3 regions of the Allobosea sp. P4_E12 genome follow, and region 2 is predicted to be linked to each of the others. Evidence: riboswitches for the same ligand, from Rfam matches in the RefSeq annotation. Region 2 holds a riboswitch; each other region holds the start of a gene.
What was found. A riboswitch is a leader RNA that binds a small molecule or an ion and turns the genes downstream of it on or off. The one in region 2 is predicted to bind thiamine pyrophosphate.
Positions count from the first base shown of each region.

Region 1: it holds a riboswitch for thiamine pyrophosphate, as region 2 does, so the genes downstream of both, thiB (thiamine ABC transporter substrate binding subunit) here and thiC (phosphomethylpyrimidine synthase ThiC) in region 2, are expected to answer to the same signal.
Region 3: it holds a riboswitch for thiamine pyrophosphate, as region 2 does, so the genes downstream of both, thiO (glycine oxidase ThiO) here and thiC (phosphomethylpyrimidine synthase ThiC) in region 2, are expected to answer to the same signal.

Region 1 is NZ_JBFUIY010000001.1:244,629-252,376, reverse strand. Features, by position in the region: gene AC1DW9_RS01200 (class I SAM-dependent methyltransferase) at 1-363, opposite strand, end outside; gene AC1DW9_RS01195 (DMT family protein) at 369-725, opposite strand; gene AC1DW9_RS01190 (SemiSWEET family sugar transporter) at 796-1,056, opposite strand; gene AC1DW9_RS01185 (lytic murein transglycosylase) at 1,194-2,372, shown strand; gene AC1DW9_RS01180 (RidA family protein) at 2,369-2,770, shown strand; gene AC1DW9_RS01175 (thiamine ABC transporter ATP-binding protein) at 2,786-3,484, opposite strand; gene AC1DW9_RS01170 (ABC transporter permease family protein) at 3,477-5,018, opposite strand; gene thiB (thiamine ABC transporter substrate binding subunit) at 5,023-6,042, opposite strand; TPP riboswitch at 6,109-6,220, opposite strand; gene AC1DW9_RS01160 (ABC transporter substrate-binding protein) at 6,377-7,748, shown strand, end outside.
Region 2 is NZ_JBFUIY010000008.1:93,956-101,703, forward strand. Features, by position in the region: gene AC1DW9_RS12430 (dipeptide ABC transporter ATP-binding protein) at 1-1,689, shown strand, start outside; gene AC1DW9_RS12435 (polysaccharide deacetylase family protein) at 1,702-2,601, shown strand; gene AC1DW9_RS12440 (OmpA family protein) at 3,703-4,962, shown strand; gene AC1DW9_RS12445 (hypothetical protein) at 5,071-5,271, shown strand; TPP riboswitch at 5,354-5,458, shown strand; gene thiC (phosphomethylpyrimidine synthase ThiC) at 5,537-7,399, shown strand; gene AC1DW9_RS12455 (hydroxyethylthiazole kinase) at 7,408-7,748, shown strand, end outside.
Region 3 is NZ_JBFUIY010000013.1:171,009-178,756, forward strand. Features, by position in the region: gene AC1DW9_RS18460 (thiamine phosphate synthase) at 1-491, opposite strand, end outside; gene thiG (thiazole synthase) at 488-1,264, opposite strand; gene thiS (sulfur carrier protein ThiS) at 1,266-1,478, opposite strand; gene thiO (glycine oxidase ThiO) at 1,475-2,665, opposite strand; TPP riboswitch at 2,722-2,854, opposite strand; gene AC1DW9_RS18480 (response regulator) at 3,179-3,556, shown strand; gene AC1DW9_RS18485 (hypothetical protein) at 3,825-4,175, shown strand; gene AC1DW9_RS18490 (MFS transporter) at 4,220-5,497, opposite strand; gene AC1DW9_RS18495 (ABC transporter transmembrane domain-containing protein) at 5,712-6,716, opposite strand; gene AC1DW9_RS18500 (aminoglycoside phosphotransferase family protein) at 6,878-7,690, shown strand.

The DNA.
Region 1 (7,748 bases), on a different contig from region 2:
CAGGTCGACTGGCGCCATCGCTCCCGCATCGCCCTTGATCGTGACGCGCCGCTCGGGGCCGATGCCGTGCTTCAGGCAATTCGCCTCGAAGCGTTGCTCAACCTCCGGATTCGGCCACTCGAAGATATCGATGCCGAGAGCGACCTCGCCCGGCTCGAGCGCATGGGCGAGAGCGATGAAGAAGCGTCCCTCGAAGGCGCCGATCTCGGCAACCGGGCCATGCAGCCCTTCCTCGGTTTGCAGGCGCAGCAGCCGCGCGCAGATCGCCGCGGCAAAGCGGGACGACATGCCGACGACTCCGTCATAGCCATTGGCGAGATAGGCGGAGACCGCGGGATGTCCGGGCGAAGGGAGATTGGCCATCCTGCTTACGCCTTGCCCTGGAAGATGAAGAAGGCACCGGCCGCAATCAGCGCGAAACCGATCGCATGGTTCCGGCCGAGCGGCTCCTTGAGCCAGAGCACGGAAAAGCCGGCGAAGACGGTGAGGGGGATGACCTCCTGCATCGTCTTCAGCTCGGCGGCGGAATAGACCGCATTGCCGATGCGGTTGGCAGGGACGGCGAGCATGTATTCCGGCAGTGCAATCATCCAGCTGGCGAGGATGGCGAGCCAGATCGCGGTGCTCTTGTAGCTGAGATGGCCATACCAGGAGAAGGTCTTGAAGACATTCGAGCCGACAAGCATGGCGGTCGGCAGGAGATGGGCGGTGGAGAGGGTTGGCATGGGGATTGGCGGTCCGAGGCTGTGTCTACAGAAAGCCTAACCAGCGTGCGGGGTTCCCGATAGAGCCGGTTCAGCCGTAGCGCAGCTTCATGGTCAGGATGGTGAGGACCAGCACCAATGTCACGGCATTGGCGCCGATCAGCGGCCAGGACATCAGCAGGAGCCCGTAGACCAGCCAGAGAATAATGCCGAGCGCGAAGAATATCTGCGTCCAGAGCGAAATCGCGCGTGTGTCCCGGGTCCGGATCGTGTGCCAGGCCTGGGGCAGCCAGCACAGGGTCGTCAGCGCGGCTGCGGTGAAGCCGAGGAGCTCGGTTGTGGCGACAGGCATGGGCGGCATCGCCTCGAATCAGGTCAGGCCCCTGCCATAGCCGTCTTTTGCGACTTTTGCGCGCAGTTCGCGCATGGTTAATCTCCTTTAACCATTCGGCCCTAGTTTTGCGTCATTCCTTGGGTTTCGGTGGGTTCATGCGCGCATTCAAACTGGCTTTTCCGCTCATCCTCTTCGCGTCCGGCGCCCAGGCGGACTTCCAGTCCTGCATTGCCGGCCTGCGTTCGGAGGCTGCAGCGAAAGGCGTGTCCGGCGCCACCTTCGACCGGGCCATGGCGGGCGTCACGCCCGACATGAAGGTGATCGAGGCGATGAACAACCAGCCGGAGTTCAAGACTCCGATCTGGGATTATCTCGGCACGCTGGTCGATGAGGAGAAGGTGGCGGAGGGGCGCAACATGCTGCGTCAGCATGCCTCGACCCTCGCCGCGGCCGAGCAGCGTTTTGGCGTCGACCGCCATGCCATCGTCGCGGTCTGGGGCGTCGAGAGCGATTTCGGCAAGGCGCGCGGAAAGATGCCCCTCGTCCAGGCGCTCTCGACCGGCGCCTGTCTCGCACCGCGTCGCAACGCGTTCTTCAAGGGTGAGCTGATCGCGACGCTGCAGATCATCCAGCGCGGCGATGTCCGGGCCGACCGCCTGATGGGTTCCTGGGCCGGCGCCTTCGGCCACACCCAGTTCATCCCCTCGACCTATATGCGGCTCGCCGTCGATGGCGATGGCGATGGACGGCGCGATCTCGTCGACTCGATTCCCGACGCACTACATTCGACCGCCAACTTCATGGCCAAGGCCGGCTGGGTGACTGGCGCGACCTGGGGTTACGAGGTGCGCGTCCCCAACGGCTATTCCGGTCCGACCGGGCGCAATCCGAAGCAGCCGCTCTCATCCTGGGCTGCACGCGGGATCGTCAAATATGACGGCTCGGGACTGTCCGGCTCGGGCAATGCCGGGTTGCTGATGCCGGCCGGCCGCAATGGTCCGGCTTTCCTGGTCTTCAAGAACTATGACGCGGCCTACAGCTATAACGGTGCGGATTCCTACGCACTTGCCATATCGCTGCTCTCGGACCGCATCCGCGGCCGGCCGGGAATCCAGGCTGACTGGCCGACCGACGATCCGCCGCTCTCGCGCGAGCAGCGTCGCGAATTGCAGCGCCTGCTGAGCGCGCGGGGTTACAATGTCGGCGAGCCGGACGGCGCCGTCGGTTCGCTGACCAGGGCCGCCATCAAGGAAATCGAATCGCAGATCGGCATGCCGCAGACCGGCCGGCCGGGCGCCAAGGTGTTGCGCGCGCTCAAGGGTGGACGGGGATGACGATGTTGGATCCGAAGCGCCGGCTGATATCCACCGGTTCGCCGTTCGAGCTCGCCTTCGGCTATTCGCGGGCGGTGGTCGATGGCGACCTCGTCTTCGTCTCGGGCACGACTGGCTATGACTATGTCACCATGACGATGCCGGAGGATCCGGCGGAACAGGCGCGCAACATCTTCCGGACGCTGGACGCGGTCCTGACCGAAGCGGGCTCTGCACTCGCCAACGTCGTGCGCGCGCAGTATTTCGTCACGGATCGCAGCTATTGCGAACCGGTTCTCACCGTCTGCGGCGAAATCTTCGGGCAGATCCGGCCAGCGGCCGGCATCTATGTCGTATCCGGGCTACTGAAGCCCGAGATGAAGATCGAGATCGAAATTACGGCCCGGCTGCGCGGTTAGTCGGGACGGCGCGCTTCAGATGCCCAGGAAGCGCCTGACAGGCTCTGGTCCGTCCGACGCCGTCAGGCGCGTCCACGGGCCGGATGCTTCGACGCGGCCATTCCTAACGAAGGCAAAAAGGTCGGCATGGCCGGCCGCCTCTTCCGGCGTGTGCAGCGTCATCAGCACGGTGAGGCCGTGTTCGCGGCGCAGCGCATCGACGCGCTCGATCATCTCGCGGCGTAGCCCGGGGTCGAGTGCGCCGAACGGTTCGTCGAGCAACATCAGCGGTTTGCCGCGCAGGAGGGCGCGGGCGAGGGCGACGCGCTGACGCTGACCGCCCGAGAGTTCCGCCGGTCGGCGGGCTGCGAAGCCGGCGAGATCGACCGCGGCCAGCGCAGCTGCCACGCGCTCGCGCTCGGAGGCGTCGAGCCGCAGTGACGGTTTCAGTCCAAGCGCGACGTTTTCAGCTGCCGTGAGGTGCGGGAAGAGATTGTGATCCTGGAACAGGATCGAGACTGGTCGTCTGGCTGGTGCGAGCGGCAGCAGATCTGCGCCGGCAAAGCGGAGGGTTCCGGCCGCAGGCTGTTCGAAGCCGGCGATGGCATGGAGCAGCGTGGTCTTGCCGCCGCCTGACGGGCCGATGACGGCGCAGAGCGCGCCCGCTGGAATGACGAGGTCGTAGCGCGCCTCGAATCCGGGATAGTTGAGGGACAGGCCCGCCAGCTCAAGCATGACGCGCACTCCAGTGCTCGGTCAGGTAGGCGAGCCCCCCGGCGGAAAGCACCAGCACGAGCGCCAGCGCTCCCGCTTCATCCATGCGATAGGCGCCGAGGCGGTTCGCCAGCAGGTAGGGCAAGGTGGTGAGCTCGCCGCCACCGAACAGAGCAATGACGCCGAAATCGCCGAGCGAGAGCGCCGTGGCAAAGGCGAATGCGGCCGCCAGCGGTGCGCGCAGGGCTGGCCATTCGACGAGACGCAGCCGGGTCCAGCCGGCAATGCCGAGGCTCTCTGCCAGTCTTCCATGGCGCTCGGCGCTGGTCGCGAGTGGCGGTGCCAGCAGCCGATAGGCATAGGGCAGCGCCATCAGGGCGTTGACGAGCGGCACAAGCAGCAGACCGAGCATTGCGGGATCGGCGAGGTTGCGGGTCAGGACGTACAGCCCTGCCACGAAGGCGAAGGGCGGCAGGCCAAGCATGGTGAAGGCGGCAAGGTCGGGAAGTCCCGGGCGCGGCCGGCGTCCGCGCGCGGCGCTGGCGAGCAGTACGGCAAACAGGCAGGCGAGGAGGCCAGCGCCAAGCGCGATCGCCGCGCTCGTCGCGGCAGCCGATGCGAATTCGGCGGTCGCGAGCATCGGTACGGCTGTGAGGCCGCTTGCGATGCTGAGGAGAGGCGGTGCGATCCATGCCGTCGCCAGAATGAGAACAAGGCAGTCCAGCCGCCGCAGGGAAGGGGCGAGGATATCGGGGCGCACCGCATGGCGCTCGGCACTTGCCTCGTCGCGGGCCGCCGGCGCGAGTGCGGCGAGCGCAGTCGCAAGTCCGAGGCAGAGCACAAGCTGGAGGCTGGCGAGAGCGGCCGCGCGGGCGAAATCGGCCTCGAAACGGACCGCTTCGTAGATCGCGACTTCCAGCGTCGCATTGGCAGGCCCGCCACCGAGCGAGAGCACGACGGCAAAGCTCGTGAAGCAGAGCAGAAAGACGAAGGTGGCTAGCGCCGGGGCTTCGCGCCGGATCACGGGCCAGTCGAGATGCCGGAAACAATCGGCGGCGGAGAAGCCGAGTGCCGACGCCAGGCGCCTCCGCTCGCCCGGTTCGCGGCCGAAGGCCTGAAGCAGCGTGCGCGTCACCAGCGGCGTATTCATCAGCACATGCGCGATCAGGATACCCTGGAGCCCGTAGATCGCCGGCGGTTCAGCACCGACGGCACGCGCCAGGTCGCCGAGCAACCCGGAACGGCCATAGATCGCGATGACGCCGAAGACGATCACGATCGTCGGTGCGACGGCGGCGGCGGTCAGCACGGCGAGCAGGAGGTTGCGGCTTGGGAAGCGGCGGCGCAGCAAGGCAAGCGCCAGTGCCGTGCCCAGCAGAAGCGAGAGCAGCATCGACAGGCCCGCCTGGACGGTCGCTCCTGCGACGAGGCGAGCGAGATAGGGGCCGAGCGACGACAGGGCCGCGACGTCGCCGCCGGCTCGCGCCAGCCCGGCGAGCGAGGCGCCGGCGAGCGCAAGGATGGCAAGCGCAGTGAGCGTGGCCGGGCGGAGCAAGGCCTCAGCGGCTCGCTGCGGCGAGCCAGGCGTCGATGAAGGTTCGGCGCTGCGTGCGCACCTCGTCCGGCGTGAACAGCAAGGTTCGTTCCGGCTTGACGACATCGGCGAATGAAGCCGGCAGTCCACCTGTCGCCTGTTTCGCCGGCATCATCCAGTTGCCTTCCGGGATCAGCGATTGGAAGGCGTCCGAAAGCGTGAAGGCGAGGAAGCGTTTGGCGAGTTCCGGCTGCCGCGTCGTGCGCGTCATGCCGGCGAGTTCGACATGCAGATAGTGGCCTTCGCTGAAGGGGGCGGCCTTGTACTGCGTCTTCTTCTCGGCGCCGATGTGATAGGCCGGCGATGTCGCGTAGGAGAGCACCATGTCGGCCTCGCCCTTGAGGAAGAGTCCGTAGGCCTCGGACCAGCCCTTGGTGAAGGTGACGATGCGCGGCTTGAGCCTGGTCCAGGCGGCGTCAGCGCCGTCGCCATAGACGGATCGCATCCAGAGCAGGAAGCCAAGCCCGGGCGCGCTGGTGCGCGGGTCCTGCAGCACGAGCTTTGGCCCATTCGGATCGTCGACAAGCTGCTTCAGGCTGGTGGGCGGCGCGGCAAGTTTGGTTGAATCATAGACGAAGGCGAGATGCCCCCAATCGAAGGGCAGGAAGGTATCGTCAGTCCAGGCGATGGGCAAAGTGAGCGCGGCACGGTCCTGGCCATGGGGCTGGAACAGTCCCGTCGCCTTGGCTTCTGCAGCAAGGTTCATGTCGAGGCCGAGCACGGCATCGGCCTTGGTCGCCTCACCCTCCAGCTTCAGGCGCGCGACGAGGGAGCCGGCATCATCGCTTGCGACCCAGTTCAGCGTGCAACTGCATTGCGCCTCGAAGGCCGCCTTCACTTTCGCGCCGGGACCGTATTTCCCGGTGAAGGAGGAATAAGTGTAGACCGTCAGTGCCGGTTTCTCCTGGGCCATGGACGGCGTCGCGAGCAGGAGCGCCGAGAGCGCGGCGGCGATCCGGGTCAACCGGTTGTTCAGAAAGGTCATGGCGTCACCCCGCATGCATTCGACGGCAGGCCATGACGGTCGAGAGGGAAGGCGGTCTCCGGATGCGAGACGCCAGTGCTCAATCCCTCCGCCGGCACGATCCGGATCAGGTTCGACGGGTTGAAAGCCCTGCGCTTCCCTCTCAGCCCGAAATCGCCGGGCACCCCGTTGAGACGGTCAAGGGAATAGCGAGCGGGCCGGGGCGAGTCCAGTTGATGCCGCCTGGCCATCGCAAGGGCCATTGCGTCTGGCCGCATGGTCATGCTGGTATATCTCTTGCTTAACAGAAGGCAGGCGCGCCAGGCGCGAAAGCTCAAGAGCAAGGGGATGCCGAATGCGACTCAATCGCCGTCAGATTCTGGCCGGAAGTTCCGCTTTAACCGCTTCCAGCCTCGTTGGATTTCCGTCGCGCGCGCAGTCGCGCGCCAATACGCTGCGCTTCATTCCGTCAACGCCGTTGCCCTCCCTCGATCCGATCGTCGCTACGAGCTATGTTATCCGCAATCACGGCTATCTGATATATGATACCCTCTTTGCGACGGACGCGCAGTTCCGCATCCAGCCGCAAATGGTCGAGAGCTGGGAGACTGCGCCGGACGGGCTGCGCTGGACCTTCCATCTGCGCGACGGACTGATGTTCCACGACGAGCAGCCGGTCAGGGCGCAGGACTGCATTGCCTCGATCAAGCGTTGGTCGGCGCGCGATGCCTTCGGGCAGACTTTCGCGACATTCGTCGAGGGTTACGATGTCGTCGATCAGCGCACCTTCGCCATCCGCCTGAAGAAGCCCTTCCCGATGCTGCCGGACGCGCTCGGCAAGCTCTCCTCGAACGTGCCCTTCATGATGCCCGAGCGCGTGGCCATGATGGAGCCAACCAAGAACATCACGGAGGCGATCGGTTCCGGACCCTGGCGCTTCATGGACAAGCAATGGGTGCCGGGCCAGAACGCGATCTATGAGCGCTTCGCCAAGTACAGGCCACGAGAGGAGGCTCCGTCCTGGGCCGCTGGCGGCAAGGTCGCCAAGATCGACCGTATCGAATGGTTGCCGCTGACCGAGGTTTCAGCCGCAGTCGGCGCGCTGATGCAGGGCGAGGTCGACTGGTACGAACAGCCGCCGGTCGATCTCCTGCCCCTGCTCAAGAGCAATCCCGAGATCGCGATCGAGAACGTGCCGCTGGGACTGATCTTGCTGATGCGTTTCAACCATCTGCAGCCGCCCTTCAACAATCCCGGCATCCGCCGGGCGGTGATGATGGCAATCGATCAGACCGACTACATGGAGGCGGTCGTCGGCAGCAAGGACTACTACAAGGAGTGCAAGACCTTCTTCACGCCGGGCTCGCCGATGTCGACCGGAGCGGGCGGACAGGCTGCACTCGGCAACAATCTGGAGCGGGCCAAGGCCATGCTGCAGGAGGCCGGCTACAAGAACGAGAAGGTGTTGCTACTGGCACCCGCCGACCAGCCGATCGCCTATAACCAGTGCCTGGTGACACAGGAACTGCTGAAGAAGCTCGGCATGACTGTCGATCTGGTCGCGACCGATTGGGCCAGCTTCATCGGCAGGCGTTCCAACCGCGGATTGCCGGACCAGGGCGGCTGGTCGGTGTTCCACACGCTCTGGTCGGGCGCCGACGTGCTCAATCCCGCGCTGCATCCGCTGTTGCGCAGCAATGGCCCTGCCGCCTGGTTCGGCTGGCCGG
Region 2 (7,748 bases):
CGTGACCTCGCGACGCATTTCCACACCCGTGCCGGCGTCGTGAAAGCCGTCGACGGCGTCTCCTTCTCACTGAAGCGCGGCGAGGTCATGGGCCTCGTCGGCGAATCCGGCTCCGGCAAGAGCATCACGGGTTTCTCGATCATCGGCCTGATCGACCCGCCAGGAAAAATCGAGAGCGGCTCGATCCGGCTCGAAGGGCGCGAATTGATCGGATTGCCGTCCCGCGACCTGCGCGCAATTCGCGGCAAGATCATCTCGATGGTCTTCCAGGACCCGCTGATGACGCTGAACCCGGTCCTGACGATCGGCGCCCAGATCCTGCTGGCGCTGGAGGCGCATGAGAAGGTTTCGGCAGAAGAAGGGCGCAGGCGCGCCATCGCGGCGCTTGCCCAGGTCCGGATTCCAGAACCCGAGGCGAAGGTCGATTTCTACCCGCATCAGTTCTCCGGCGGCATGCGCCAGCGCGTCGCCATCGCCATCGCTCTGCTGCACCGGCCAAAGCTGATCATCTGCGACGAACCGACCACGGCGCTCGATGTCTCGATCCAGGCCGAGATCCTGGCCGAAATGAAGGAGCTGGTGGCGGAGCTCGGCACGGCACTGATCTGGATCAGCCATGATCTGGCGACGGTCGCCTCGATCGCCAGCCGCGTCTGCGTGATGCGCTACGGCAGGATCGTCGAGACCGGGCCTGTGCTCGACGTGCTGACCAGGCCGCAGCATCCCTACACCCAGTCGCTGCTCGATTCGCTGCCGTCCCGCGCCAAGCCGGGCACTTTCCTCGCCCGGGGCGGCGGTGTCCCCGATGCATCGCCGCCGGCACGCACCTCCGGTGCCTCACCGTCGCGTGGATCGAAGGCGGACGCCTCCTATTTCGTCATTCAGGACGTCAGCAAGCTGTTCCAGACCCCGCCCGGCATCCTGCGCCTGCTCGGCCAGAAGCTTGGACTGTCGCAACCGGGCCGTGGGGTCCAGGCCGTCGATTCCGTCAGCCTGACCGTCCCGCGGGGGGAGGCACTCGGCCTCGTCGGCGAATCGGGCTCGGGCAAATCGACGCTCGGGCGTATTGCGGCCGGCATCTATGCGCCGAACTCCGGCACGGTGCGGCTGGAGGGCGAGCCGGTGATGGGCGGCGGCGCGCGGCCGCACAAGAACACCACCCGGATCCAGACCATCTTCCAGGACCCCTTCGCCTCGCTGAATCCGCGTATGAGCATCGGCGACAGTATTGCCGAGGGGCCGATCACGCATGGCATCGTCACCAGGGCGGGGGCGGCCGAATATGTCCGGCAATGGCTCGCCGCCGTCGGGCTCGATCCCGCCTTCGCCAGCCGCTATCCGCATCAATTCTCCGGCGGCCAGCGCCAGCGCGTCGCGATCGCGCGTGCGCTCGCCATGCAGCCTGATGTCGTGGTCTGCGACGAGCCGGTCGCCTCGCTCGACGTCTCGATCCAGGCACAGATCATCAACCTGCTGATGCGGTTGCAGACCGAGTTGAACCTGACCCTGATCTTCATCTCGCACGACCTCTCGGTAGTGCGCCATCTCTGCGACCGGGTCGCGATCATGTATCGCGGCAAGATCGTCGAGGAGGGGCCAGCGGGCCAGATCTACGACAATCCGCGCCACGACTACACACGCAGGCTCCTGGCCGCCGTGCCGGTCCTGCCGACCGCCCCGCCAGCCTGAAGGACATCCGCCATGACCGAACCTGCTCTCGAACCCTGGCAATGGCCCGAGGAGGTCTGGCGCGACAAGGTCGAGCGCGTGCGCGCAGGCCGCAACCTGAAGCCCACGAAATGGAAGAACGGCGCGCGCTGCGCCGTCGCCCTCTCCTTCGACGTCGATCATGAGACGAACGAATTGCGCGATGGCGGCAAATCGGTCGGCCGCCTCTCCTGGGGCCAGTATGGCAACCGCGTCGGCATGCCGCGCATCCTCAGCCTGATGGCGAAGGAACAGATCCAGGCGACCTTCTTCGTGCCGGCGGTAACCGCCCTGCTCTATCCCGACGAGCAACGCCGCGTCATAGCGGAAGGCCACGAGATCGGCCTGCATGGCTGGATCCATGAGGTCAACACCGCCGTGCCGCCCGCGGCCGAACGCGAACTGCATCTGCGCTCAGCCGATACGCTGGAGAAGATCACCGGCGTCAGGCCGGTCGGCATGCGCACGCCGTCCTGGGATTTTTCGGAAGTGACCCTGAGCATCGAGCGCGAACTCGGCCTGCTCTACGATTCCTCGCTCTTTGCCGATGACGACCCCTACGAGATCATCGAGAAGGGCGAGCCGACGGGCATGGTCGAGCTTCCGGTCGAATGGATCCGCGACGATGCGGTCTATTTCAACATGAACCGCTTCCAGGCGCTGCGGCCCTACACGGCGCCGGAAGCCGTATTCGACATCTTCCGCCGCGAATTCGACCGCGCCCATGAGGAAGGCGGGCTCTTCCTGCTGACCATGCATCCCCATGTCATCACCTACCGCTCGCGCATCTGGATCCTCGAGGAGCTGATCCGGCATGCCAAGGCGAAGGGCGATTGCTGGTTTGCCAGCCACGCCGAGATCGCGCGCTATGTAAAGGCCGAGGCCGGGCTTTAGCCCGCACAGCTCGGGTCGGGCGGGGAGGAACCCTGCCCGATTTCGGCCGTTTTCGGTTCATGACGGGTTCAGTGCGCACGCGCGCTGATAGCCCGAGCCACTGAAACGGAAACGGAACTCATGACGCGCACGAAAAACTGGCTTCTGATCGGTACTGTCCTTCCCGGCCTGACCCTGTCGCATGGCGGCTTCGCGGTCGAACCGGCGCAGGCACCGATGAGATTAGCGCAGGCTCCTGCGCCGTCGGACGAAGAGCCCGGACAGCCGCGCCGGCCTCGCCCCCCGGGAGCCTCAGCCGCGCCCGGCGAGGCGCGCCCGCCTGGGGCCGAACGCCCGCGGCCCGCTCCCGGAGCACCCGGGGCGCCGCCTGCGATCCAGCGGCCGGTCGCGCCTCCGGCGCCAAGCGCAGCGCCACCCGCGCAGCCACGCCCACCCGCCGCGCCGCCGCCTGAACCGCGCCGCGAGCCGCAGATGCCGCGCCCCGTGCCGCCGGGCGCCGGCGAACCCGGACGCCCACCAGCCATACGGCCGCAACCCGCGCCCCCGCCCTCCTCCGCGCCTCAGCCAATCCCGGCGGTGCCGCGCCCGGCTCCTCCAGCCCAGCCCAGCCAGCCTCAGGCCGTGCCGCCGCGCGCCCAGCCGCCCGTCCCGGCCCCCGTGCAGCCGCCGGCAGCCCGTCCGATTCCCGCCCCACAGGCGCAGCCGCCGGCAACCGCACCGTTGACGCCCCCAGCAGGGGGACGCGCTCCCGGAGCGGCTCCGCAAACCCAGCCGCCCGCTACCGCCCCGCTGGCGCCACCTCCTGCCGGCCGTGCGCCCGGCACGCCACCGGCCGGCCAGGCGCCAGCGGCAGCTCCGGGCCAGCCTCCGGCGGCTCGCCCGACGCCAGCACCGGTGCCAGGAACGGCTCCGCAAGCCCAGCCGCCCGCCACCCAGCCACTGGCGCCGCCTCCGGGTGGTCGTGCGCCCGGCGCGCCGCCAGCCGGCCAACCGCCTGTGACCGCTCCCGGCCAGGCGCCAGCGACGGCTCCGACCCAACCCCCGGCGGCTCGCCCGACACCAGCGCCGGTGCCAAGAACTGCCCCGCAAGCTCAGCCGCCCGTGACCCAGCCGCTGGTGCCGCCTCCGGGTGGTCGTGCGCCCGGCGCGCCGCCAGCCGGCCAACCGCCTTCTGCAACACCCGGTCAGGTTCCGGCGCCGCTACCCGCTCAGCCGCCGGCAGCAGCCCCGCTCGCCCCGCCCCCCGGCGGTCGCGCGCCCGGCGCAGTCCCGCCGCCCGTTGCACCGCCGCAGCCGGGCCAGACGCTCGCTCCGCCTCCGGCCGGCCAGCCTCCAGCCGCTGGACCCGGGCAACTGCCCCCGCCTGACCGGCAGGGCCGTCGCGGTGGCATCGGCCTCGGTGGCGCGGCTGCGATCGGCCTTGGCGTAGGCGTACTCGGCGGCATCATGGCGACGCAGGGCGCGACGCGCCTCGACGATGTCCGCGGGCGCCGCGAGGAGCGCCGCGAGGGCGACGTCACGATCATTCGCGAGCCCGGTCGCACGATCATCCGCGACGACGACCGTGCCATCATCCGCCGCGACGAGACCGAGCGCTTCCGCGACCTCGGCTGGCAGGGACGGACCGAACGGCGCGGAGACGAGAACGTCACCGTGTTCGAACGGCCGGACGGCAGCCGCATCATCACCGTGACCGACGAGGATGGCCGCCTGATCCGCCGGACCCGGCGCATGCGCGATGGCGATGAGATCGTGATGATCGACAACACCCGCCGCGATCGGCCGGATATGCGCTTCTCGGACGAGGTCGTCGTGCTGCCGCCGCCGCCGCTGCCGATCCCGCGCGAGCGCTATATCGTCGACGCCGAGCAGGCCGACCAGCGCCTGATCTATGAGACGATCACCGCCCCGCCGATCGCCGCGATCCCGCGCCGCTACACGCTCGACGAGGTCCGCTACTCGCCGGACCTGCGCGCCCGCATGCGCAGCGTCGATATCGACACGGTAACCTTCGAGACCGGGTCCTGGGAGGTCACCCCCAACCAGGCGCAGCGGCTCTCGGTGATTGCCGCCTCGATCAGCCAGGCACTGCAGCGCGCGCCGAACGAGGTTTTCCTGGTCGAGGGCCATACCGACGCCGTCGGCTCGGATGTCGACAACCTCTCGCTCTCGGATCGCCGGGCCCAATCGGTCGCCGAGATCCTGACGCGCGATTTCCAGGTGCCGCCGGAGAACCTGACGACGCAGGGCTATGGCGAGCAGTATCTCAAGGTGCAGACGCAGGAGGCCGCCCGCGAGAACCGCCGCGTCACGCTCCGACGCATCACCCCGCTGCTGGCCGGGCAGAATCAGCCGCAGTGAACCAATAGAACCGGCGCGGCGGGCGACCGTCGCGCCGGTCTCCCCGGATCAGGGGATTCAGGAATCAGCAAGCTCTCCGGCTTAAGACCTGTCGTAAGGAGAGTTGAGATGAGTGAGACAACCGTCGCGATCGCGCAGGGCTTTGCCGCAAGCCAGGCAGCCTCGACCCGCCAGACCTTGCAGACAGCGATGGTGAAGCAGCAGGCGACGTCCGACCAGGCGCTCGTGGATATGCTGCAGCAGAGTGCCGAGTCCCAGAAGGCTACTCTTGCCGCTGGCCAGGGCCAGAACGTCGACATTCTCGCCTGAGCCCGGCATTCCGGCGCCGCATGGCAGGGCCGCATCCCGCCCCTTGCCGGTTGCGTTCAAGAGCCGCCGGCCCTAACCTCCGCTTCGTTCCGAGGGGTGCTCGCAAGAGCTGAGATGGCGTCCAAAGCCGAACCCGTCGAACCTGATCCGGGTCATACCGGCGGAGGGACTGGAACGCGGCGTGCGCCACACGTGTACCCGCAGACAGCGACTGGACCGCTTCTAAACCCGGATCTCCTGAACCTTGGACCAAGGAGGAGATCCCATGAACGCCCACACCAAGCCCCAGAAGAATACCGTCAAGGCTGCCCCTCAAAGCGTGACGACCGGACCGATCATCGGCTCGCGCAAGATCTATGTCGCGCCGCCGGACCATCCCGAGATGCGGGTGCCCTTCCGCGAAGTTCAGCTCACCACCGATTCCGAGCCGCCGGTCCGGATCTACGACCCGTCCGGTCCGTTCACCGAGAGCGATGTCACGATCGACCTGAATGCCGGCCTGCCGCAGCCGCGCCGCGCCTGGCTCGATGCCTCCGGCTTCACGACCGTGCCCGGCCGCGCCGTCACTGCCGCCGATAACGGCCATATCTCGCCTGAACAGCTCGTTRCCGCCTGCCCGGCCCCACGCCCGATCCTCGAGGCGAAGCCCGGCCAGATGGCGACCCAGTACGAGTTCGCCAAGGCCGGCATCATCACGCCCGAGATGATCTATGTCGCGCATCGCGAGAATCTCGGCCGCGCCGCGATGCTCGAAGGCGCACGCGAGCGCCATGCCGATGGCGAGAGCTTTGGCGCCTCGGTTCCGGAATTCGTCACCCCTGAATTCGTGCGCGAGGAAATCGCCCGCGGCCGCGCCATCATCCCGGCCAATATCAACCACCCCGAACTGGAGCCGATGGCGATCGGCCGCAATTTCCTGGTCAAGATCAACGCCAATATCGGCAATTCGGCCGTGACGTCCGGCGCTGCCGAGGAGGTCGAGAAGCTGGTCTGGGCGATCCGCTGGGGCGCCGACACGGTGATGGACCTGTCGACCGGCCGCAACATCCACAACATCCGCTCCTGGATCCTGCGCAACTCGCCGGTTCCGATCGGCACGGTGCCGATCTACCAGGCGCTTGAGAAGGTCGGCGGCGACCCGATCAAGCTCGACTGGGAGGTCTTCAAGGACACGCTGATCGAGCAGGCCGAGCAGGGCGTCGACTATTTCACCATCCATGCCGGCGTGCGCCTGCCCTATGTCCCGCTCACTGCGAGCCGCGTCACGGGCATCGTCTCGCGCGGCGGCTCGATCATGGCGCGCTGGTGCCTCGCGCACCACAAGGAGAGCTTCCTCTACGAGCGCTTCGACGAGATRTGCGAGATCATGCGCAAATATGACGTCTCCTTCTCGCTCGGCGACGGCCWGCGTCCGGGCTCGATCGCCGACGCCAATGACCGCGCCCAGTTTGCCGAGCTGGAGACGCTGGGCGAGCTCACCAAGGTCGCCTGGGACAAGGGCTGCCAGGTGATGATCGAGGGCCCGGGCCACGTGCCGATGCACAAGATCAAGGAGAACATGGACAAGCAGCTGCGCGAATGCGGCGAGGCGCCGTTCTACACGCTGGGACCGCTGACCACCGACATCGCGCCGGGTTACGACCACATCACCTCGGGCATCGGCGCGGCGATGATCGGCTGGTTCGGCTGCGCCATGCTCTGCTATGTCACGCCCAAGGAGCATCTCGGCCTTCCCAACCGCGACGACGTCAAGACCGGCGTCATCACCTATCGGATCGCGGCCCATGCCGCCGATCTCGCCAAGGGCCATCCAGCGGCCAAGATCCGCGACGACGCGGTCTCGCGCGCCCGCTTCGACTTCCGCTGGGAGGACCAGTTCAACCTGGCGCTCGACCCCGATACGGCACGTTCCTTCCATGACGAGACCCTGCCGAAGGATGCCCACAAGGTCGCGCATTTCTGTTCGATGTGCGGGCCGAAATTCTGCTCGATGAAGATCACGCAGGATCTGCGCGCCGAAGTGCTGGCGATGGGCGAGAACGAACGCGCGGCGCTCGAGGGCATGGCGGAGAAATCGCAGGAATTCCTCGCCAAGGGCGGCAATCTCTACTTGCCGGCGGCGGAATGAGCGCGACGATGACCGCGGCCCGCTTCGACGCGACGGTCGTTGCAGGCGTGCTGGCGCGGGTGGCAGCGAGCCGCCCGCGGGTGCAATGCCTCACCAATACGGTGGCGCAGAACATTACGGCGAACATGCTGCTCGCCTTCGGCGCGATCCCGTCCATGGCGATCCATGTCGACGAGATCGCGGCAATGGCCGAGGGCGCCGGCGCGATCCTGATCAACATCGGCACGATCAATGCCGAGAGCGAACTCGCCATCCCGAAGCTGCTGGAGGTCGCGCGCGACCGACAGAAACCGCTGGTCTTCGATCCGGTCTTCGTCGAACTCTCGCCGCTGCGCCAGCGCGTGGCGCG
Region 3 (7,748 bases), on a different contig from region 2:
ATGCCGCCAAGGGCCACGATCGGCAGGCCGATCGCCGCCCAGCGCCGCAGCACGGTCAGGCCCAGGGCCGGACCGTAGCCGGGCTTGCTCGCCGTCGCGAAGATCGGGCTCGCCGTGACATAATCGGCGCCTGCCGCCGCAGCCGCCCGGACATCGGCCTCGTCATGCGCGGAGACGCCGATCAGCGCGGAGACGCCGAGCACGGCGCGGGCCGCGGAGATCGCCCCAGCCGATTGCAGATGGACGCCCCGCGCCCCGACCCGAGCAGCGAGATCCACATCACCGCCGATCGTCAGAACCGCATCCGCCAGGCTCACCAGCTCATGGAGCTGCAGCGCCAGGCTGCGGCGTTCCGCCGGATCGAGGTCGCGATCGCGCAGCCAGATCCAGCGTGCCCCGCCCGCGAGCGCCGCAGAGACAACCTGCGGCAAGGGCTTCACCGCCTGATGCCGGTCGGTGACGACGAGCAGCCGGTCGGGCAGCCTGTTCACGAACCCACAAGCCCGAGCTGCGGGCTCGACGGCTGAGCGCGCCCACGCCGCGGAATGCGCCCCGCCAGGCGGGCGTTCCAGCCGGCCTCGACGGCGTGACGCATGGCGAGTGCCATTCGCACGGGATCATCGGCCTTGGCGACGGCCGTGTTGAGCAGTACCCCGCTCGCGCCGCATTCCATGGCGATCACGGCGTCGGAGGCCGTGCCGATGCCGGCATCGACGATCACGGGCACGGGCGAGCGGGTGCAGATCAGCTCGAGATTGGCCGGATTGGCGACGCCCATGCCCGAGCCGATCAGCGACCCCATCGGCATCACGGCAGCGGCGCCGAGATCGGCCAGGCGTGCGCAGATGACCGGATCGTCGTTGCAATAGGGCAGGACGACGAACCCCTTGTCGACGAGCTGGCGCGTCGCCTCGAGCAACTCGCCGACATCGGGATAAAGCGTCTCGCGATCGCCGATCACCTCGAGCTTGATCCAGTTGGTGCCGAGCGCCTCGCGTGCAAGCTCGGCCGTGAGGATCGCGTCGCGCGCGGTTTCGCAGCCCGCCGTGTTGGGCAGGAAGCGGCGGCCGGCGAGCAGGCGCACCGTGTCGGAGCCATGACCCTGCAGCGAAATGCGACGCATGGAGAGCGTGACAAGGTCCGAACCACTGGCCTCGATGGCATCGACCATGATGCGCTGGCTCGGATAGCCGGCCGTGCCTATGAGGAGCCGGGACGACAATGCCGTGCCGGCGATGGTGAGGGCCTCGATTGGGGTGCTCATGTCAGCCTCCCGCGAAGGCACGGATGATTTCGACGCGGTCGTTGCCCGACAGAGGTGTCTGCGCCCAGTCGACCTGCCGCACCACGGTGCCGTTCAGCGCGATGGCGAAGCCCTGCGGCCCCGGCAAGTCCAGCTCGGCCGTCTCCTCCTGCCAAAGCGCCGCCAGATTCTGCGCCGCGCTATCGCGGTCCTTGCCGTTGATGACGAGTTTCATGAGGTTGCCTCCAGAGATGGGGTGAAGCGCGCCTGACCGAATGACGCGGCCGGCCCCGTGATGCGGTCTTCGACGAGGAACTGCTCGATTGCGGCAGCCGTGACGGGGGCGAGCAGATAGCCGTTGCGGTGATGGCCGGTCGCAACGAGCAGGCCCGATATCCCCGTCTCGCCGACGATCGGCGCATCATCGATCGAGGTCGGGCGGAAGCCGGACCAGATCGCCTCGACCGGCATCTCCTCGGTCGAGGGCAATGCGCGCCGGGCGCCGTCGAGCAGGGCATAGACACCGCCAGCGGTCACGCTGTCGTCGAAGCCGCGTTCTTCCATGGTGGCGCCGACGAGGAGAGTGCCGTCGCTTTTGGGGGCGAGATGCACCTGCTCGGTCCAGACGACGCGCGCAAGCGTACCGGTCTCGGGCGTGCTGCGGAGCGCGAGTGACTGGCCCTTGAGCGGGCGCACGGGGATGTCGAGCCCGTGAATTCGGGTCCAGGCGCCGGCGGCCGCAATCACGATCGGAGCCTTGCAGAGCCCGCGTGGCGTCGAGACGCCGAGAGCGCGCCCCCCGGCCAGCTCCGGCTCGGCCTCGCAGGCTTCGACCAGATGCGCTCCGGCCGCGAGACAGGCGCGTCGCAGCGCCGCCATGACGCGCGGCGGATCGACCTGATGGTCGGCCGGGCAGAAAATACCGGCAACGACCGAAGGCCTCAGGCCGGGTTCGCGTTCGCGGCATTGCGCCCCGCCGAGCCATGCCGCCTCAAGCTCGGCGCGGCGCTGCAGGTCATGGCGAAAACGCAGGCGCTCGACCTCTTCGCGCCCCAGCGCGACCAGCAGGACACCGTCCCGGCGATAGTCGATGCCGAGCCCGCTCTCGGCTTCGAGCTCGCGCGCAAAACCCGGCCAGAGCCGCTGGCTTTCCAGCGCCAGCGGCAGATGCTCCTCGCCGCCCGGCTCCAGCTCGGCGGCCGCGGCCAGCATGCCGGTCGCGGCAAGGCTTGCCCCCTGCCCGATCGTGCCACGCTCGAAAACGGTCACGTCAAAGCCGCGCCGGGCCAGCCGCCAGCCGATGGACAGACCGATCAGGCCGCCGCCAATGATGGCGATATCGGTGACGGCCGGCACCTCGCAGGCGACAGGCCCGGAAGCGCCGCCAGAGCGGCGAAGGGTGGTATGTGGCGGGCCGCGCATGGCAAACTCCTCGCCCGCTCGGGGAAGGAGATCTGGCAACCCTTCGGCTGCCGGCAAGTGCCGCGACGCTCCATCCCTCCGCCGGTATGAGCCGGATCAGGTTCGAAGGATTTCCGCGCGCCTCTCCGGGGGACACCCGGTCTGCCAGCGGTTTCTCAGCCCCTTGCCGGGGATCTCCTTGGATCCGCGCAGTCTGGAGCCGGGGCGGCAGCGAGGTCAAGGCCAATCCGACACGAACGCCGGGAGGACCCCGGCTGGCGGGCCAGGGGCCGGGAATCTTCGCGGGTCCAAGGCGCTGCTGAGGCACCTCGCCTGCCGCCATTCACCCGCGCTCCGCTTCCGCTGCCGGCACGCGCGGCCAGGCGGGCGGCTTCACGAGGGAGCGCTCCGCCGGCCATGCCAACAGCATGCATTGTCCGTAGCGCCCAAAGCAGGCGCGACGGCGGAACGTTCCGGTCCATGAGCCGTTGGACCTCTACCGCCGCGACAAGAAGGCGGTTCAGGAGAAGCCCAGTGCCTACAGACGCGGAAAAGCCGGTTGTTCTCGTTGTCGACGACGAGCCGATCATCAGGATGTATGCGGCCTTGCTCGTCGAGGAGGCCGGTTACCTCGCCGTAGAGGCAGCGACCGCCGACGAGGCCCTGGCCATTCTCGAGCAACGCGACGATGTCCGCATCCTCTTCACCGATGTCGAGATGCCGGGCTCGCTGAACGGCCTGCAGCTGGTCGAGGTCGTGCGCGAGAAATGGCCGCCGATCGGGCTGATGGTGACCTCGGGCCATGTCCGGGTCGACCCTCAGAAATTGCCGGAGCGGGCCCGGTTCTTTCGAAAACCCTATACCGAGAGCGAGATCATCAGGACGCTGAAATCCTTGCCGGCCAGCGCCTAGGCGCGCCTGACAGAATGGACGCGAAGGAAACGGCCGATCCCCGCGCCGGGGCGGGATCGGGGCAGAGCCCAGGAAACGGGCTTGAAACGGGCTTTCCGTGCCCGACGGAGGGCTTGCATCCTTCGTGATGGCGCCGACCGAATATCCCGAGATCTGCAACTCGCCCGCGCGCAAACCGGTGAGGCACTGCGCGCAACTCGTAAGCCAGCAGGAGAACTGGTAGGATCGGAGCTGGGCGACGCTTTCCGATTGCTGGGCGGACACAGCCATGCGGAAGTTCGATTACTACGACACCGTGCTGGTACCGTGGTATTCAGAAGATGACTTTCCTGCCTTGCTGGACATGGTCGGCAAGGACCCCAGGATCCCCCGCTCCTATCCCGAATGGAAGCGCCAGTTCGCTGCCGCGACGGAGCTGCTTCTGGCCAAGGGCAAGACCGTCCAGATCATCACCGTTCGCCTCGCCGAGTATCTTGAGTGGCTGCAAATCACCCATCGCAGCAACACGGTGGCGGCACGCCTGCGCTATCTGAAATGGCTGGCCACGCAAAACGGCCAGAGGGCGACCGTCCTCCCCGTGCCGGCAAGGGTGCTGTCCGACGCAGGTGGCGAGGGCTAGCCGCACAGGGTTCGCCCCTGCCAGGTCCAAGGGGCCTGTCTCCGTCATGCGGTCGCGCCTGGCAGCGAGCGCCTTTGGCGCCCCCATAGGAAACAGGCCATGGCGGCTGCTTGCACCACGGCAGCGACCGCAAACAGCGCTGCCCCATCGAAGCTCGACAGTCCGGTTGGCGACAGCGTCCGCAGAGCGCCGAACACGGCCGGCGCAAAGGAATAACCTGCCTGTCCGATGGCAACGATCAGTGGAACGACGCGGGCAACGTCTGCCTTGCCGAATTCGACCTGTGCGATGAGCGGTGGCAGGGATGTGGCATTGCCAATCCCCGCACCGAACAGAATGACGCCCATGATCATCAGCGTTGCGTTGGCATCGCCCGCGATCAGGAAGGTCAATGACCCGCCAATCTGGACCGCATAGCTCGCGCAGGCGACGAGACGACGGTCCGCTGAGGCAGGCATGACAAGGCCGACCACCGTCCTGCCTGCGATCGCGGCGATCGTTGCGCCCCCCATGGCCAGCCCGGCATTTTGAGGCCCGATGGCCGGCACGAGCAGCGAGAACAGATGGGCGAGAAGGCCGATCTGGGCGAACAGACCCAACGCCATCCCTGCCGCCAGCGTCAGGAAACGACGGTCCCGCCACAGCGATCCCTTTGGCATGGCCGCCACAGCCGAAGCGTTGACCGCAGCCGGACCTGCGGCTGGCCGAATGCCGTCAGGGAACTGGTTCAGTCGCCCGGGAGTCTTTGAAAACGCGAAAATCGACAGGGCAAGAATAGCGGCGACCATGATCACGCCAACCACGATCGCCGCCTTGAGAAAACCGATGGCGAGGATAAGAGCGACCCAGAGAGGTGAGAAAATCACGCCGCCGATACTGGCTCCGTTATAGGCCATCGAGAGAGCCGCAGGGCGAGACCTCACGAACCAGGGAGAGATGATCGCGTTGACGGCTGCGGCGCCCATCGCAACCCAGCCCACGCCACTCAACAAAGCCGCGCAGAAGAGATGCCACGGCTCGCTGGCCATCGCCCAGCCGACGACCCCGGTCGCAAGCAAGGCCGCCCCGAGCGCCGTCACCATGGGAACCCCCAGGCTTCGATAGAGGCGCGGCAGATTGGCGATGATCACCGCCCCGACTAGGAAGTGCAGGGTGACAGCCGCGGAGACCAAGGCCACGGACCAGCCGGTCCGTTCGACGACGGTTTGCAGGTAGATCGGCGGCCCGTAGAAACCGACGCCCCATCCGAATACCGCCAGAACAAAGGTCGCAGCGACGATATGCCAGCCGAAGAACGGCGGCTTCGCTGAAAGAGAGGACATGATGAAGCTCCTGACGCGGCTCAGGCGCTTATGGCAGCATCGGGCGGATAAATGCTTCGGTCCCGACCGTAGCATTCCCAAAAAACGCTTCCGCAATGATCCCGCCTGCAACACTGGGGCCGGACCATTCGACAGCCCTGGCGCTGATCCGGGATGACGGGTGAAGCCGTGGCGGCGCCCCTGCCCCGGGCGGAATACCCGGCCTCGATCCGGCTCAGGTCTTGCCTTCGACCCAGCGTCCGATCATCTGGTACTGGACTTTCGCCTGCTGATACTCGCGGTAGAAGTTGAGCAGGTCGCGCAAGGGACTGGAAAGGCGCTCCAGGCCCGAGATGAAGGCGACGACGGTGCCGATCGTCGTCTGCCCCTGGATCACCATCCAGCCACCGACGAGGAGAACCATCAGCGGACCGATGGCATTCGCGACGTTCAGCAAGGTCTTGAGCCCGTATTTGAGGAAATAGAACCGGATCCGGTTGCGAAAGATCGCATGGATCGTGGCCGATTCCGTCGGGGTCGGCTTGGATTCTGGGCCGCTCCGGGACCCGCTCCCAGCCTCGGCGACGGTTTCGTCGCCGAGCTTGCGCACCAGCCCAACCTGCCGCTCGACGAGCGTGTTGAGGTCGGCCTGCATATAGAGCGCGAGGAAGACCTGCGGCAGCAGGAAGACCATACTGATCAGCGCGATCAGCGGCTGGATGTACAGCATGTAGCCGAGGATCACGCAAAGAAAGGTCAGGTTGACGACGAATTCCGAGATGCCGACCCCCACAAAACCGCCGACCCCGTCGATTTCCCGGCCAATGACATTGACCGTCTGTCCGCTCGTGTTCGCGTCGGACGATGCCCTCTCGGTGGCAACGGCCGTCAAGTGGTCGCGCGATCTTTTCACGACGCTTTCGCTGACCCAGCCCTGATAGACCAGAAGCGCATATTTCAGCGCCGCCTGGAGCAGGACGATCGCGAGATAGAGCACCCCCAGGAAAACCAGCGTCCGGACGTCCTTGTTGGCGATCGCGACATCGACGATCCTCCTCTGCAGATCGATCGGCGCGAAATTGAGCAAGGCCACCGCCATCGCAATCAGGCCGACATAGAACTGATGGGCGCCGCTGGCGCGCCAGACGAAGCTGCTCAGCGTCTGGTCGGACGCGATCGCCGGGGCCGATGTCTCGCTAGGCCTGATCCGCCTGAGAAGCGGGAGGAAGATGCTGCTCACGGAAGGGACCTTGTCGACGCCTGGACGGGAGGCAACGAACGGCCCGGCAGACAAGTTCCCCGCTTCAGGGATTTGTCAGATCATGCGCTTGCCTGAACGAGGACTCTCCAGGCCAGGCAAACGCTTTCCATCAACCGCAAGCTTCCGTTTTGAAAACTGACATGGCGATCGAGAGCGACTTCACCCCTTACATTCGTCGTTGGGCGCTGGCTGAAGACGGCGAGCCGATCCTGACACGGACCAGCCGCCTCCTCCCGGTTCGCCGGAACGGCGAGTCGGCCATGCTGAAGATCGCGACCGTGCCGGAGGAAAAGCGGGGCGCGGGTCTCCTGATCTGGTGGAATGGGATCGGGGCTGCTCGCGTCATTGAACACGACGATGATGCGATCCTGCTCGAACGCGCGACCGGCAACCGCTCGCTCGCTGCGATGGCGGAGCATGGAAGGGATGATGAAGCGAGCGTCGTGCTCTGCAGGGCCGTTGCCGAGCTTCACAAGCCGCGTGCAGCCCCTCCATCGAATCTTGTCCCGCTCTCCGACTGGTTTCGGGCGCTCCATGCTGAACCTCAGGGCGGGATCTTCGTCCGATGCGCCGAGGCCGCACGCAAGCTTCTGGCCGATCCGCGCGATGTCGTCCCTCTGCATGGCGACATTCATCACGCGAACGTCCTTGATTTCGCCGAACGAGGCTGGCTCGCAATCGATCCCAAGGGCCTGAAAGGCGAACGCGGCTTCGATTACGCCAATCTCTTCTGCAATCCAGATCATCCGGTCGCCACTGCGCCTGGTCGGCTCGCCCGACAGGTGGACGTCGTCGCTCGTGCCGCACAGTTGGAACGCGGCCGCTTGCTTCGCTGGATTCTCGCCTGGGCGGGGCTTTCGGCAACCTGGCTCATCGAGGATGGGGAAACCGACCATATCGCGCCCACCCTTCGCGTCGCGGAGATCGCCGCGGCGGAAATCGACAAGGGTTGATGTTCAGCGCGGTAGCGCGCAGGCGGGTTGGCAAGCGGGGTTGGCGGAAAACCGCCTT